3 regions of the Pantoea sp. C2G6 genome follow, and region 2 is predicted to be linked to each of the others. Evidence: predicted binding sites of a transcription regulator. Region 2 holds the regulator's gene; each other region holds the start of a gene.

Region 1 (3,280 bases), on a different contig from region 2:
ATATTCACCTTCGGTCGGACGACCCAGGTGAGAGGTAACCATTACTTTCGCGCCCTGTTTCAACGCGGCTTCAATGGTAGGCAGGGAAGCACGGATACGTGCGTCAGACGTCACTTTACCTTCTTTAACCGGCACGTTGAGATCGGCACGGATCAGAACGCGTTTGCCAGCCAGATCCAGATCGGTCATCTTAATTACAGACATGGTGAACCCTCTCGTTGATTCTCATAAGTTTTGCCAGACGCAGACCGCGTCTTACCTGAAACCGCTTGCGGCCATCGCTAACGTCGTGTCGAGCATTCGGTTAGCAAAGCCCCATTCGTTGTCACACCAGACCAGGGTCTTGATAAGGTGTTGACCGCTGACCCGCGTTTGGGTGCCGTCCACAATGGCACTGTGCGGATCATGGTTAAAATCTACTGAGACTAACGGTAATTCCGTATAGTCAACTATACCACGAAATGCCCCCTCTGCCGCGCTTTGCAACAGGGTGTTGACTTCACACGCCTTTACCGCCTGACGCACGGAAACGCTGAGATCGATGGCCGTGACGTTAATCGTTGGCACGCGAACGGCTATCGCCTCAAACCGATCGTTGAATTTCGGAAAAATGCGGGTGATGCCTGCGGCCAGCCGGGTATCCACCGGGATGATCGACTGGCTGGCGGCGCGGGTACGGCGCAGATCGCTGTGATAAGCGTCGATCACCTGCTGATCGTGCATCGCGGAGTGGATCGTGGTAACGGTGCCGGATTCGATGCCAAACGCATCATCCAGCAGTTTAATCACCGGGATAATACAGTTGGTGGTGCAGGAGGCGTTGGAAACGATGCGGTCGCTGGCGCTCAGCTCCTGCTGATTAACCCCAAATACCACGGTGGCGTCGAGATCGTTGCCGCCGGGATGGGAGAACAGCACTTTCTTCGCGCCCGCCTGCAAATGCGCTTCGCCATCGGCGCGCGAGCCATAGACGCCGGTGCAGTCCAGCACCACATCCACACCCAGTTCACGCCACGGCAAATCGGCAATCTCTGCCCGATGCAGAATGCGCAGGGTATCGTCCCCTACCCACATCACATCGCGCTCCTGGCGCACGTTAAACGCGAAACGGCCATGGCTGGTGTCATATTTCAGCAGGTGCGCCATACCGGTCGCTTCCGCCAGTTCATTAATGGCGACTACGGTGATCTCAGCACGTCTGCCCGTTTCATACAGCGCGCGCAGGACATTGCGTCCAATACGGCCAAAACCATTTATCGCTACCCGTACCGTCATTTCTCTCCTGCCACGTCAGACTGAAAAAAACGTGCCGTTAGCCTGAGCGTTTCGCTGCATTTTGTACAGGAGATTCTTACCCGGCATTGTCCGAAACCGGAGCCTGTCGCCCGGCAACTGAAACGGTTCAGCCACAATAATAGAAGGAAGGAATAACAGGAATGATTGTGATCAATCCGACTGCTTATATTTGGATCTGCGTCACAAATCTGAGTAAAAGAGCGTTATTACTACAGGAATAAAAAACAGGGACGACAGCGTCGCCCCCGAAGTTTAGTGCCAGACCAGCAGGCCCGCTTACGCCAGCAGCGCTTTCGCTTTTGCCACCACGTTGTCGACGGTGAAGCCAAACATCTCAAACAGCTGGTCCGCCGGGGCGGATTCACCGAAGCCGGTCATGCCGACGATCGCGCCGTTCAGGCCGGTATACTTGAACCAGTAATCCGCGATGCCCGCTTCGATAGCCACGCGCGCGCTGACCGCTTTCGGCAGCACGGACTCACGGTAGGCATCGCTCTGCTTATCAAAGGCATCCGTTGACGGCATAGAGACCACGCGCACTTTGCGGCCTTCGCTGGTCAGCTTATCCCAGGCACCGACCGCCAGTTCCACTTCTGAACCGGTAGCGATCAGGATCAGCTCCGGGGTGCCGTCGCAATCTTTCAGCACGTAGCCGCCGCGCGCCACGTCAGCCAGCTGGGCGGCACTGCGCTCCTGCTGCGCCAGGTTCTGACGGGAAAAGATCAGCGCCGTCGGGCCATCCTGACGCTCGATGGCATATTTCCACGCCACCGCCGATTCCACCTGGTCGCACGGACGCCACAGGCTCATGTTCGGCGTGGTGCGCAGGCTCGCCATCTGCTCAACCGGCTGATGCGTCGGGCCATCTTCGCCCAGGCCGATAGAGTCGTGGGTGTAGACCATAATCTGACGGATCTTCATCAGCGCCGCCATACGCGCCGCGTTACGCGCGTACTCAACGAACATCAGGAAGGTGGCGGTGTAAGGCAGGAAGCCGCCGTGCAGCGCCAGGCCGTTGGCGATGGCGGTCATGCCGAACTCACGCACGCCGTAGTGGATATAGTTGCCCGCCGCGTCTTCGTTAATGGGCTTAGAGCCGGACCAGAGGGTCAGGTTGCTCGGGGCCAGGTCGGCCGAGCCGCCCAGGTACTCCGGCAGCAGTTTACCAAAGGCTTCGATGGCGTTCTGCGAGGCTTTACGGCTGGCGATTTTGGCCGGGCTGGCCTGCAACTGCTCAACGAACTTCTGCGACTCCTGCTGCCAGTTCGCAGGCAGCCCGCCGCTGACGCGACGTTTAAACTCGGCGGCCAGTTCAGGATGCGCCTGCGCATAGGCGGCGAATTTCTTATCCCATGCCGACTCTTTCGCCTGGCCCGCTTCCTTCGCGTCCCACTCAGCGTAGATTTCAGACGGGATCTCAAAGGGTGCGTGGTTCCAGCCCAGCTGTTTACGGGTCAGCGCCACTTCGTCATCGCCCAGCGGTGCGCCGTGCGAGTCGTGGGTGCCCGCTTTGTTCGGTGAACCAAAGCCGATGACGGTTTTGCACATCAGCAGGGAAGGCTTATCGCTGACCGCTTTCGCCTCGTCGATCGCTTTAGCGATCGCGTCAGCGTCGTGACCGTCCACGCCGCGCACCACGTGCCAGCCGTAGGCTTCAAAGCGCTTCGCGGTGTCGTCGGTGAACCAGCCGTCAATGTGGCCGTCGATGGAGATGCCGTTGTCATCATAGAACGCCACCAGCTTGCCCAGCTTCAGGGTACCGGCCAGCGAGCAGACTTCGTGCGAGATCCCTTCCATCATGCAGCCATCGCCCATGAAGACATAGGTGTTGTGGTCTACGATCTCATGACCCGGACGGTTGAACTGTGCCGCCAGGGTGCGCTCGGCGATGGCGAAGCCGACCGCGTTAGCGATGCCCTGCCCCAGCGGACCGGTGGTGGTTTCCACGCCGGCGGTGTAGCCATACTCCGGGTGACCTGGCGTT
Region 2 (3,280 bases):
GGTGCGCAGGGCCGACGATCGCCAGGAGAGATAGCTGCGCAGTGCCGGTAACAGCGGCAGGCGGCGCTGACGGTCCGCCATCAGATCGCGCTGATAGAGCGGTTTCTGGGTGCGCAGTACCCGCGCGATGCGGTTGAAGTGATAGAGGCAGAAGTTACCGACCGGGTTGTCAGGGTGCTGGCGGGCGATCTTCTCCAGCGCGCCGAGCTGTTTATCCATCGCAAAGCGATCGGGCAACTGGTGATAGAGGATGTTATCCGCCAGCACCCGCAGTCGGGTTGAGATGGTTTTGGCGTTCCAGCGGATCACCGCTTCGGCATGGCTCTGCTCCACCAGCTTCTGCACTTCTTCCGGCTGATGCAGGCTGACCGAGATATGTTCCTGAAGGTCGAGTGCCACCTGAAAGGCGCGCGTCAGCCGTTTATGGCTGTGATCGCGATTGGCCGACAGCATATGCATCTGCTGATAGCAGGTGGTGATCAGATCGACCACTTTCTGCTGACGAGCCAGCAGCGGCGGCAGCGCTTTTTCCGGGTCGGTCAGCTGGGTGAGCAGGGTATATTTGGCGTCGCAGTAGTTAGCCAGCTCGCGATAGATCAGGCTTAGGCTCTCGCGCATCGGCTGTTCTTTCCACAGCCAGAACCAGAACCAGTTAAACAGCCCATACCAGAGCGTGCCGCCGATGTAGAGCAGCGGGGTGACATAGATGGGCATCCGGCCGACCAGGCTCAGGGTAAAGATAGCGGCGATTAGCGTGCCGGGCAGCAGGCGGCCATGCAGCGGGCTGATCTCACCGGTTACGCCGAGCAGCAGCGGCATGGCGAACAGGATCAACGGCAGCGGTATCGCATGCAGGGTAAGCCACTGAATCAGAAAGCTGCCGAGTGCGAACAGGCTGCCGCCAATAATCAGGCGTTTAAAGAAGCGCTTATGCGGGGTATCCAGACCGGCGATGTTGCAGCAGGCCGGCACTAAGGAGAACAGCAGACCTTTTTGCAGGTCGCCCGCCAGCCAGCCCAGCGCCACCGGCAGGCAGAGTACCAGCGTTTGCCGCAAGGCATAGTTGACTTCAGGATGGTAAATAATTCGACGCCACATTGGCTCAACACAAACAATAACGGCGTGATGTTGCCAGCACGCCGTGGATGACAGGAGTTAGCGGGTACCGTATACCACGATAGTTTTGCCGTGTGCGGAGATCAGGTTCTGATCTTCCAGCATCTTCAGAATGCGGCCCACGGTTTCACGTGAGCAACCCACAATCTGACCAATCTCCTGACGGGTGATTTTAATCTGCATCCCATCGGGGTGAGTCATCGCGTCGGGCTGCTTCGCCAGGTTGAGCAGGGTCTGCGCAATGCGTCCGGTGACGTCGAGGAAAGCGAGGTTACCTACTTTTTCCGACGTGACTTGCAGGCGACGTGCCATCTGCGAGGAGAGTCGCATCAGGATGTCGGGGTTGACCTGGATCAGCTGACGGAATTTCTTATAGGAGATTTCCGCCACTTCGCACGCGGTTTTAGCCCGTACCCAGGCGCTACGCTCCTGACCTTCTTCAAACAGGCCAAGCTCACCAATGAAGTCGCCCTGGTTCAGATAGGAAAGGATCATCTCTTTGCCTTCTTCATCTTTAATCAGAACCGCGACGGAACCTTTCACGATGTAGTAAAGCGTTTCTGCTTTTTCACCTTGATGAATCAGCGTACTTTTGGATGGATACTTATGAATATGGCAATGGGACAGGAACCATTCGAGTGTAGGGTCTGTTTGCGGTTTGCCGAGAACCATTCGCTATTATCCTCTGTTGTAATCGTGCCCAAAATACAGGGGGCAGTTTTCCCTGTCAGGCGATGAAAGCTTCAAGCGTTTCCTTTTCAGGAAATTATTCGGGCCGCATTCGGCGCAGTGCGCATCATTCTTCCCGGCTTCGCCATTGGGTGACGAAAAATATTTTCAGCACTGTTTGTAGCATAGCTTTTGCCGACTGTCTTGTGTTGTCTCGCTTCAGCTTGGGGTGGATTTCTCTGGATTGCTGTTTACCAGGCGAAAGCGTACTCTGACGACAAAACAGCGTATTCTGGAGCAAAAATCATGCAGGCAAGAGTGAAATGGGTAGAAGGGCTGACATTCCTCGGGGAATCTTCATCCGGCCATCAGATACTCATGGATGGAAATTCAGGTGATAAAGCGCCCAGCCCAATGGAGATGGTTCTGATGGCGGCGGGTGGTTGCAGTGCGATTGACGTGGTTTCAATTCTGCAAAAAGGCCGTCAGGATGTGGCTGATTGTGAAGTAAAACTGACCTCAGAACGTCGTGAAGAGGCGCCGCGAATCTTTACGCACATCAACCTGCATTTTATCGTCAGCGGCAAAGCGCTCCAGGATAAAGCGGTCTCACGCGCGGTGGATCTTTCTGCTGAAAAATATTGCTCGGTGGCCATCATGCTGGGCAAAGGCGTTACCATCACCCACAGCTATGAAGTGATTGAGTTGTAGTAACTGCAAGAGTCATTGCTGACCTGCTAACTTCACTTCCAGTATCTGATGCAGGTTGCTTCAAGACCGTGTCTGGGCAGGTAATCCGCTTTTAGACTGTGCCTGCGCAGAGAACCGGGTCAGATCGGAAAGTCGCAAAACCGCCATCCATGGCGTGCTCGGCCCGCGCGATTACGCACCTCATCCCTGAGGTGCGCCCGTTGCCGGGCCAACGCTTTGCGTTGTTCAAAAACGCTCCCGGCGTTTTTGTCCCAGGCGCGGGACGCTTTCCTCTTCTGACCCGGCTCCCTGCGCGTTGAGCGACGGCGTTGCGTTCAGGCCTACTCTGCTTTGGCTTTGTCATCAGTCCAATGGGCTATGACGGACCTCTTACTCAATGCGTTTCCCTTCCATCAGCCGCTTCACCAGCGGTCCCATGATCAGCTCCATCGCCAGACCCATTTTGCCGCCCGGCACCACCAGCGTATTGATGTGCGAGATAAACGAACCCTGCAACATCGCCAGCAGATAGGGGAAGTCAATATCTTCCAGCGCCTGGAAGTGGATCACCACAAAACTCTCATCCAGCGAGGGGATCGCCCGCGCTGCAAACGGGTTAGAGGTGTCCACGGTCGGGACACGCTGAAAGTTGATGTGGGTGCGGGAAAACTGGGGGGTGATGAAGTTGATGTAATCTTCCATCGAGCGCACCACCGAATCCATGACGGCTTCACGTGAATGACCGCGCTCACCGGTGTCGCGCACCAGTTTCTGAATCCATTCCAGGTTAACAATTGGCACCACG
Region 3 (3,280 bases), on a different contig from region 2:
TCGCTGATCGCCCACCGGCTGAGCGCGCTGCCGCTGCCGGTTAATCCCGCTTCAGCGCCGAAGCGCATGACCACACAAACCGGCATGACGCGCCTGCCGCACGCCAGCCCCGACAACGCGCTGCTGCTGTTTATTCCGCTGCACCGTCCTGGCGAGCTGGCCGCGCTGCGGGCGCTGGCGCTGCTCTATGAGCCCCATTTTTTCCAGCGTTACCGGGTTGAACAGCCGATTGGTTATGTGGTGAGCAGCCGCTATCTGCGCTGCGCCGATGAAGATGGCGTGCTGTTCGCGCTACAGTCGCCTGACTACAGCGCGCTGTCACTGCTGCGCTACTGTCGCAACTTCCTGCGTGCGTTCAGCGAAACCCTGGCCGGTTGCGATCTGGCGGCGCTGAAGGCGCGGCTGCTGAGCGGGCAGGAGGATCAGCCACTGGCGCGGTTACGGCGGGATAATGGCCTGGCCGGGCTGGACGCGGCACAGATAGAGGCGCTGAGCCATGCCGACCTGCGGCAGCTGCACCACAGCCTGATTCAGGATCGCCGCCGCTGGCGGGTGCTGTTCACCGGCGGAGCGAAAGGGTAGCGCGGCACAAACTTGCTGAATTTATTTGAAAATACCCGACAAATCTCTTCACTGTCTATTACCGGCAAATTGCACCACACTCAGGTTACTTTTTATCAGCTCAAGGAATTGACCGTGAAGAATTTCGCCCGTACTGCACTGCCCCTGTTAGCCGTTGCCGCGCTCTATGCGCCTTTATCTCAGGCCGAGGCGATGCACTATCAGCTGAACCCTGAGCATACGTCGGTGATTGTCAGCTGGAACCATTTCGGCTTCTCAAAACCTACTGCGGATATTCCTGATGCCAGCGGTACGCTGGTGTTCGATAAAGATCACCCGGAACAATCCCGTGTTGACGTGACCCTGCCGGTCAGCAAAATCGACAGCCACGTCGCCGCCCTGACCAAAGAGTTCAAAGGCGCTGAGTACTTCGACACCGCGAAATATCCGACAGCCACCTTCCACAGCACCAAAGTGGTCGCGAAGGGCGATAACAAATTTGACGTTGAAGGCAACCTGACCCTGAAAGGCATTACCAAACCGGTCACGCTGCACGCCACGCTGAATAAGCAGGGTGAACACCCGATGGTGAAGAAGCAGGCGATCGGTTTTGACGCCACCGGCACCATCAAGCGTTCTGACTTTAAGCTGGACAAGTATGTGCCTGCGGTGGGTGATGAGGTCATGCTGACGCTCTCCACCGAAGCCTACGCGAAGTAATCTTCCCCCGGCGCAGCAGGCTTCTGCTGCGCCACGCTTACCCCCACACTCTTTCGCTTCCTACTCCGGCCCAGCCGCCCGAACTCACCCTCTTTTGCACGCCTGCACCGCAAAATAACTCCCTCAGCGCCAGCCGGTTTATTCACACACCGCTTTTCCTGACGCCTGTCCGGCTCCGAACCGGGAAAAATGAGGTGAAAATCACAAATCTGCAACATCAGCGATTGGCGTCATAACCGCCCTGACGCTCTGCGTTCATGTTCAGCTGCGCTTCTAAGTAACTCACTGATTTAACTGGCATCCTTAACGGCGTCCGATAAACAGGAAATGTGATATTTATCACAAATAAAGGGGTCTAAAAGCCGCTGTCAACCATCCGTGCCGGGAAATACCGCGCGTAACTGTGATCTCACCTGCAAATAACAACCCCGCTTACCGGAACAATGGCCCTCAGCGGTAATCAGCCAGTGAGGTGAGCGTAATGCGAATTGGAATGGTGATCAGCGGTGGGGATGTCACCGGCATTAATAATTTTGTCTTTCAGATTGGGCGGCTGGCTCAGGCGGAGATGGTGATATTTGACGGCGGTATTCCGGGTCTGCTGGCCAATCATCATCGTGAGATTAGCCAGCGCGATCTGCTCGACTTTTCCATCGCCTCCATTCCGGTAATGCAGTCGGGAAGGACGGAGAAGAAACTGCTACGCAGCGAATATGAAATGATTGCGCGTCAGCTGAAAAGCGCCCGGATTGAGGTATTAATTCTGGCGGGCGGTGACGGATCGCTGCAATTTCTGCACACCCTGTCGGAGTTCGGCGTCAACTGTTTCGGCGTCGGCATGACCATCGATAATGATGTGTTTGGCAGTGATTATACGCTGGGTTTCTCCACCGCCTGTGAGCAGGTTTTAAAAGAGGTGGCGAAACTGCGGAATACCGGACGCGCCTTAACCGGTCGGGTATTTATGCTGGAGTTACTGGGCGGCTATTGCGGCGAATTAACCCTGCAATCAGCGATTAAATCCAACGCCGATTTCGCCCTGATCCCGGAGTGCCAGATCCCGCTGGCAGAGCTGGCACAACGCGTCACCCAACGGCTGGCAGAGCAGAACAGCGTGGTGATCCTCTGCTCGGAAGGCTACACCCGGGAATATTCACCCGGTTTTCAGGGCGCCATCGACACCTTAATCAAACAGTTAGAGCCACTGATTGGCGTGCGGGTCCGTAAAACCATTCTCGGTTACGGACTGCGCAATGGCGACCCCACCTGCGAAGAGATCTATCAGGGCACCATTATGGCCAGTGAAGTGGTGCGGTGTATTCAGTCAGGTATGCGGAATAAAGCGGTCATTATTAATGGCAGCAATAAACCGATTCCGATTGATTTAATAAGCATGCAAAAACGCCTGGTCGATACCGACGGGCACCATTACAAACTCGCTAAACAACTCCATATATTGTGAGGAAGAAAACCATGCTGAAAATATTATGTGTCTGCGGTTGCGGCTTAGGCTCCAGTTTTGCGATTGAGATGAGCGCAAAAGCGGTATTAAAAAAGCTGGAGATTGAGGCGGATATTGATCACACCACCATTTCAGAAGCGAACGCCTTTAAGTCCGACATGATTCTGACGCAGAAAGCCTTTGCCGATGTGTTAAATGCCGACGCCACGCCAGAGCAGATTAAGCGGGTGATTATTCTGAACCGCCTGACCGATAAAGCGGAAATAGAGCAGAAGATCCTGGCCTTTTTAAAAGAACACAACCTGAAGGTTGCTGCCCATGAATAGTGTGATCGACTTCTTGGTAAAAGATCTGCTGGGGCAGGCGTCTATTCTGATCGCCTTTATTGCCCTGATTGGTCTGCTGCTGCAAAAAAAATCGGCGGGCAAGGTGGTGGAAGGCACCTTCAAAACCCTGCTGGGCTTTTTAATTATGATGGCGGGTATCAATATTATCGTTGGTACGCTGACCTTCCTGAACACCATTTTTACCCAGGGT

What was found. Region 2 encodes CRP, which controls carbon source genes, mostly activating them, when cyclic AMP is high. Its sites were predicted from a motif close to ATGTGANNNNNNTCACAT; they were not measured.
Region 1: epd (erythrose-4-phosphate dehydrogenase) is a predicted target of CRP. The motif match lies at 1,465-1,482, and genes of this name have one in related genera.
Region 3: ACCW71_RS03135 (6-phosphofructokinase) is a predicted target of CRP. The motif match lies at 1,609-1,626, and genes of this name have one in related genera.

Annotation. Positions count from the first base shown of each region.
Region 1 is NZ_JBGMNJ010000002.1:478,246-481,525, reverse strand. It holds gene pgk (phosphoglycerate kinase) at 1-204, opposite strand, end outside; gene epd (erythrose-4-phosphate dehydrogenase) at 256-1,275, opposite strand; gene tkt (transketolase) at 1,573-3,280, opposite strand, start outside.
Region 2 is NZ_JBGMNJ010000005.1:19,481-22,760, reverse strand. It holds gene ACCW71_RS08845 (YccS/YhfK family putative transporter) at 1-1,098, opposite strand, end outside; gene crp (cAMP-activated global transcriptional regulator CRP) at 1,156-1,788, opposite strand; gene ACCW71_RS08835 (OsmC family protein) at 2,092-2,496, shown strand; gene ACCW71_RS08830 (phosphoribulokinase) at 2,866-3,280, opposite strand, start outside.
Region 3 is NZ_JBGMNJ010000001.1:654,891-658,170, forward strand. It holds gene pqqF (pyrroloquinoline quinone biosynthesis protein PqqF) at 1-582, shown strand, start outside; gene ACCW71_RS03130 (YceI family protein) at 697-1,281, shown strand; gene ACCW71_RS03135 (6-phosphofructokinase) at 1,763-2,743, shown strand; gene ACCW71_RS03140 (PTS sugar transporter subunit IIB) at 2,755-3,069, shown strand; gene ACCW71_RS03145 (PTS sugar transporter subunit IIC) at 3,062-3,280, shown strand, end outside.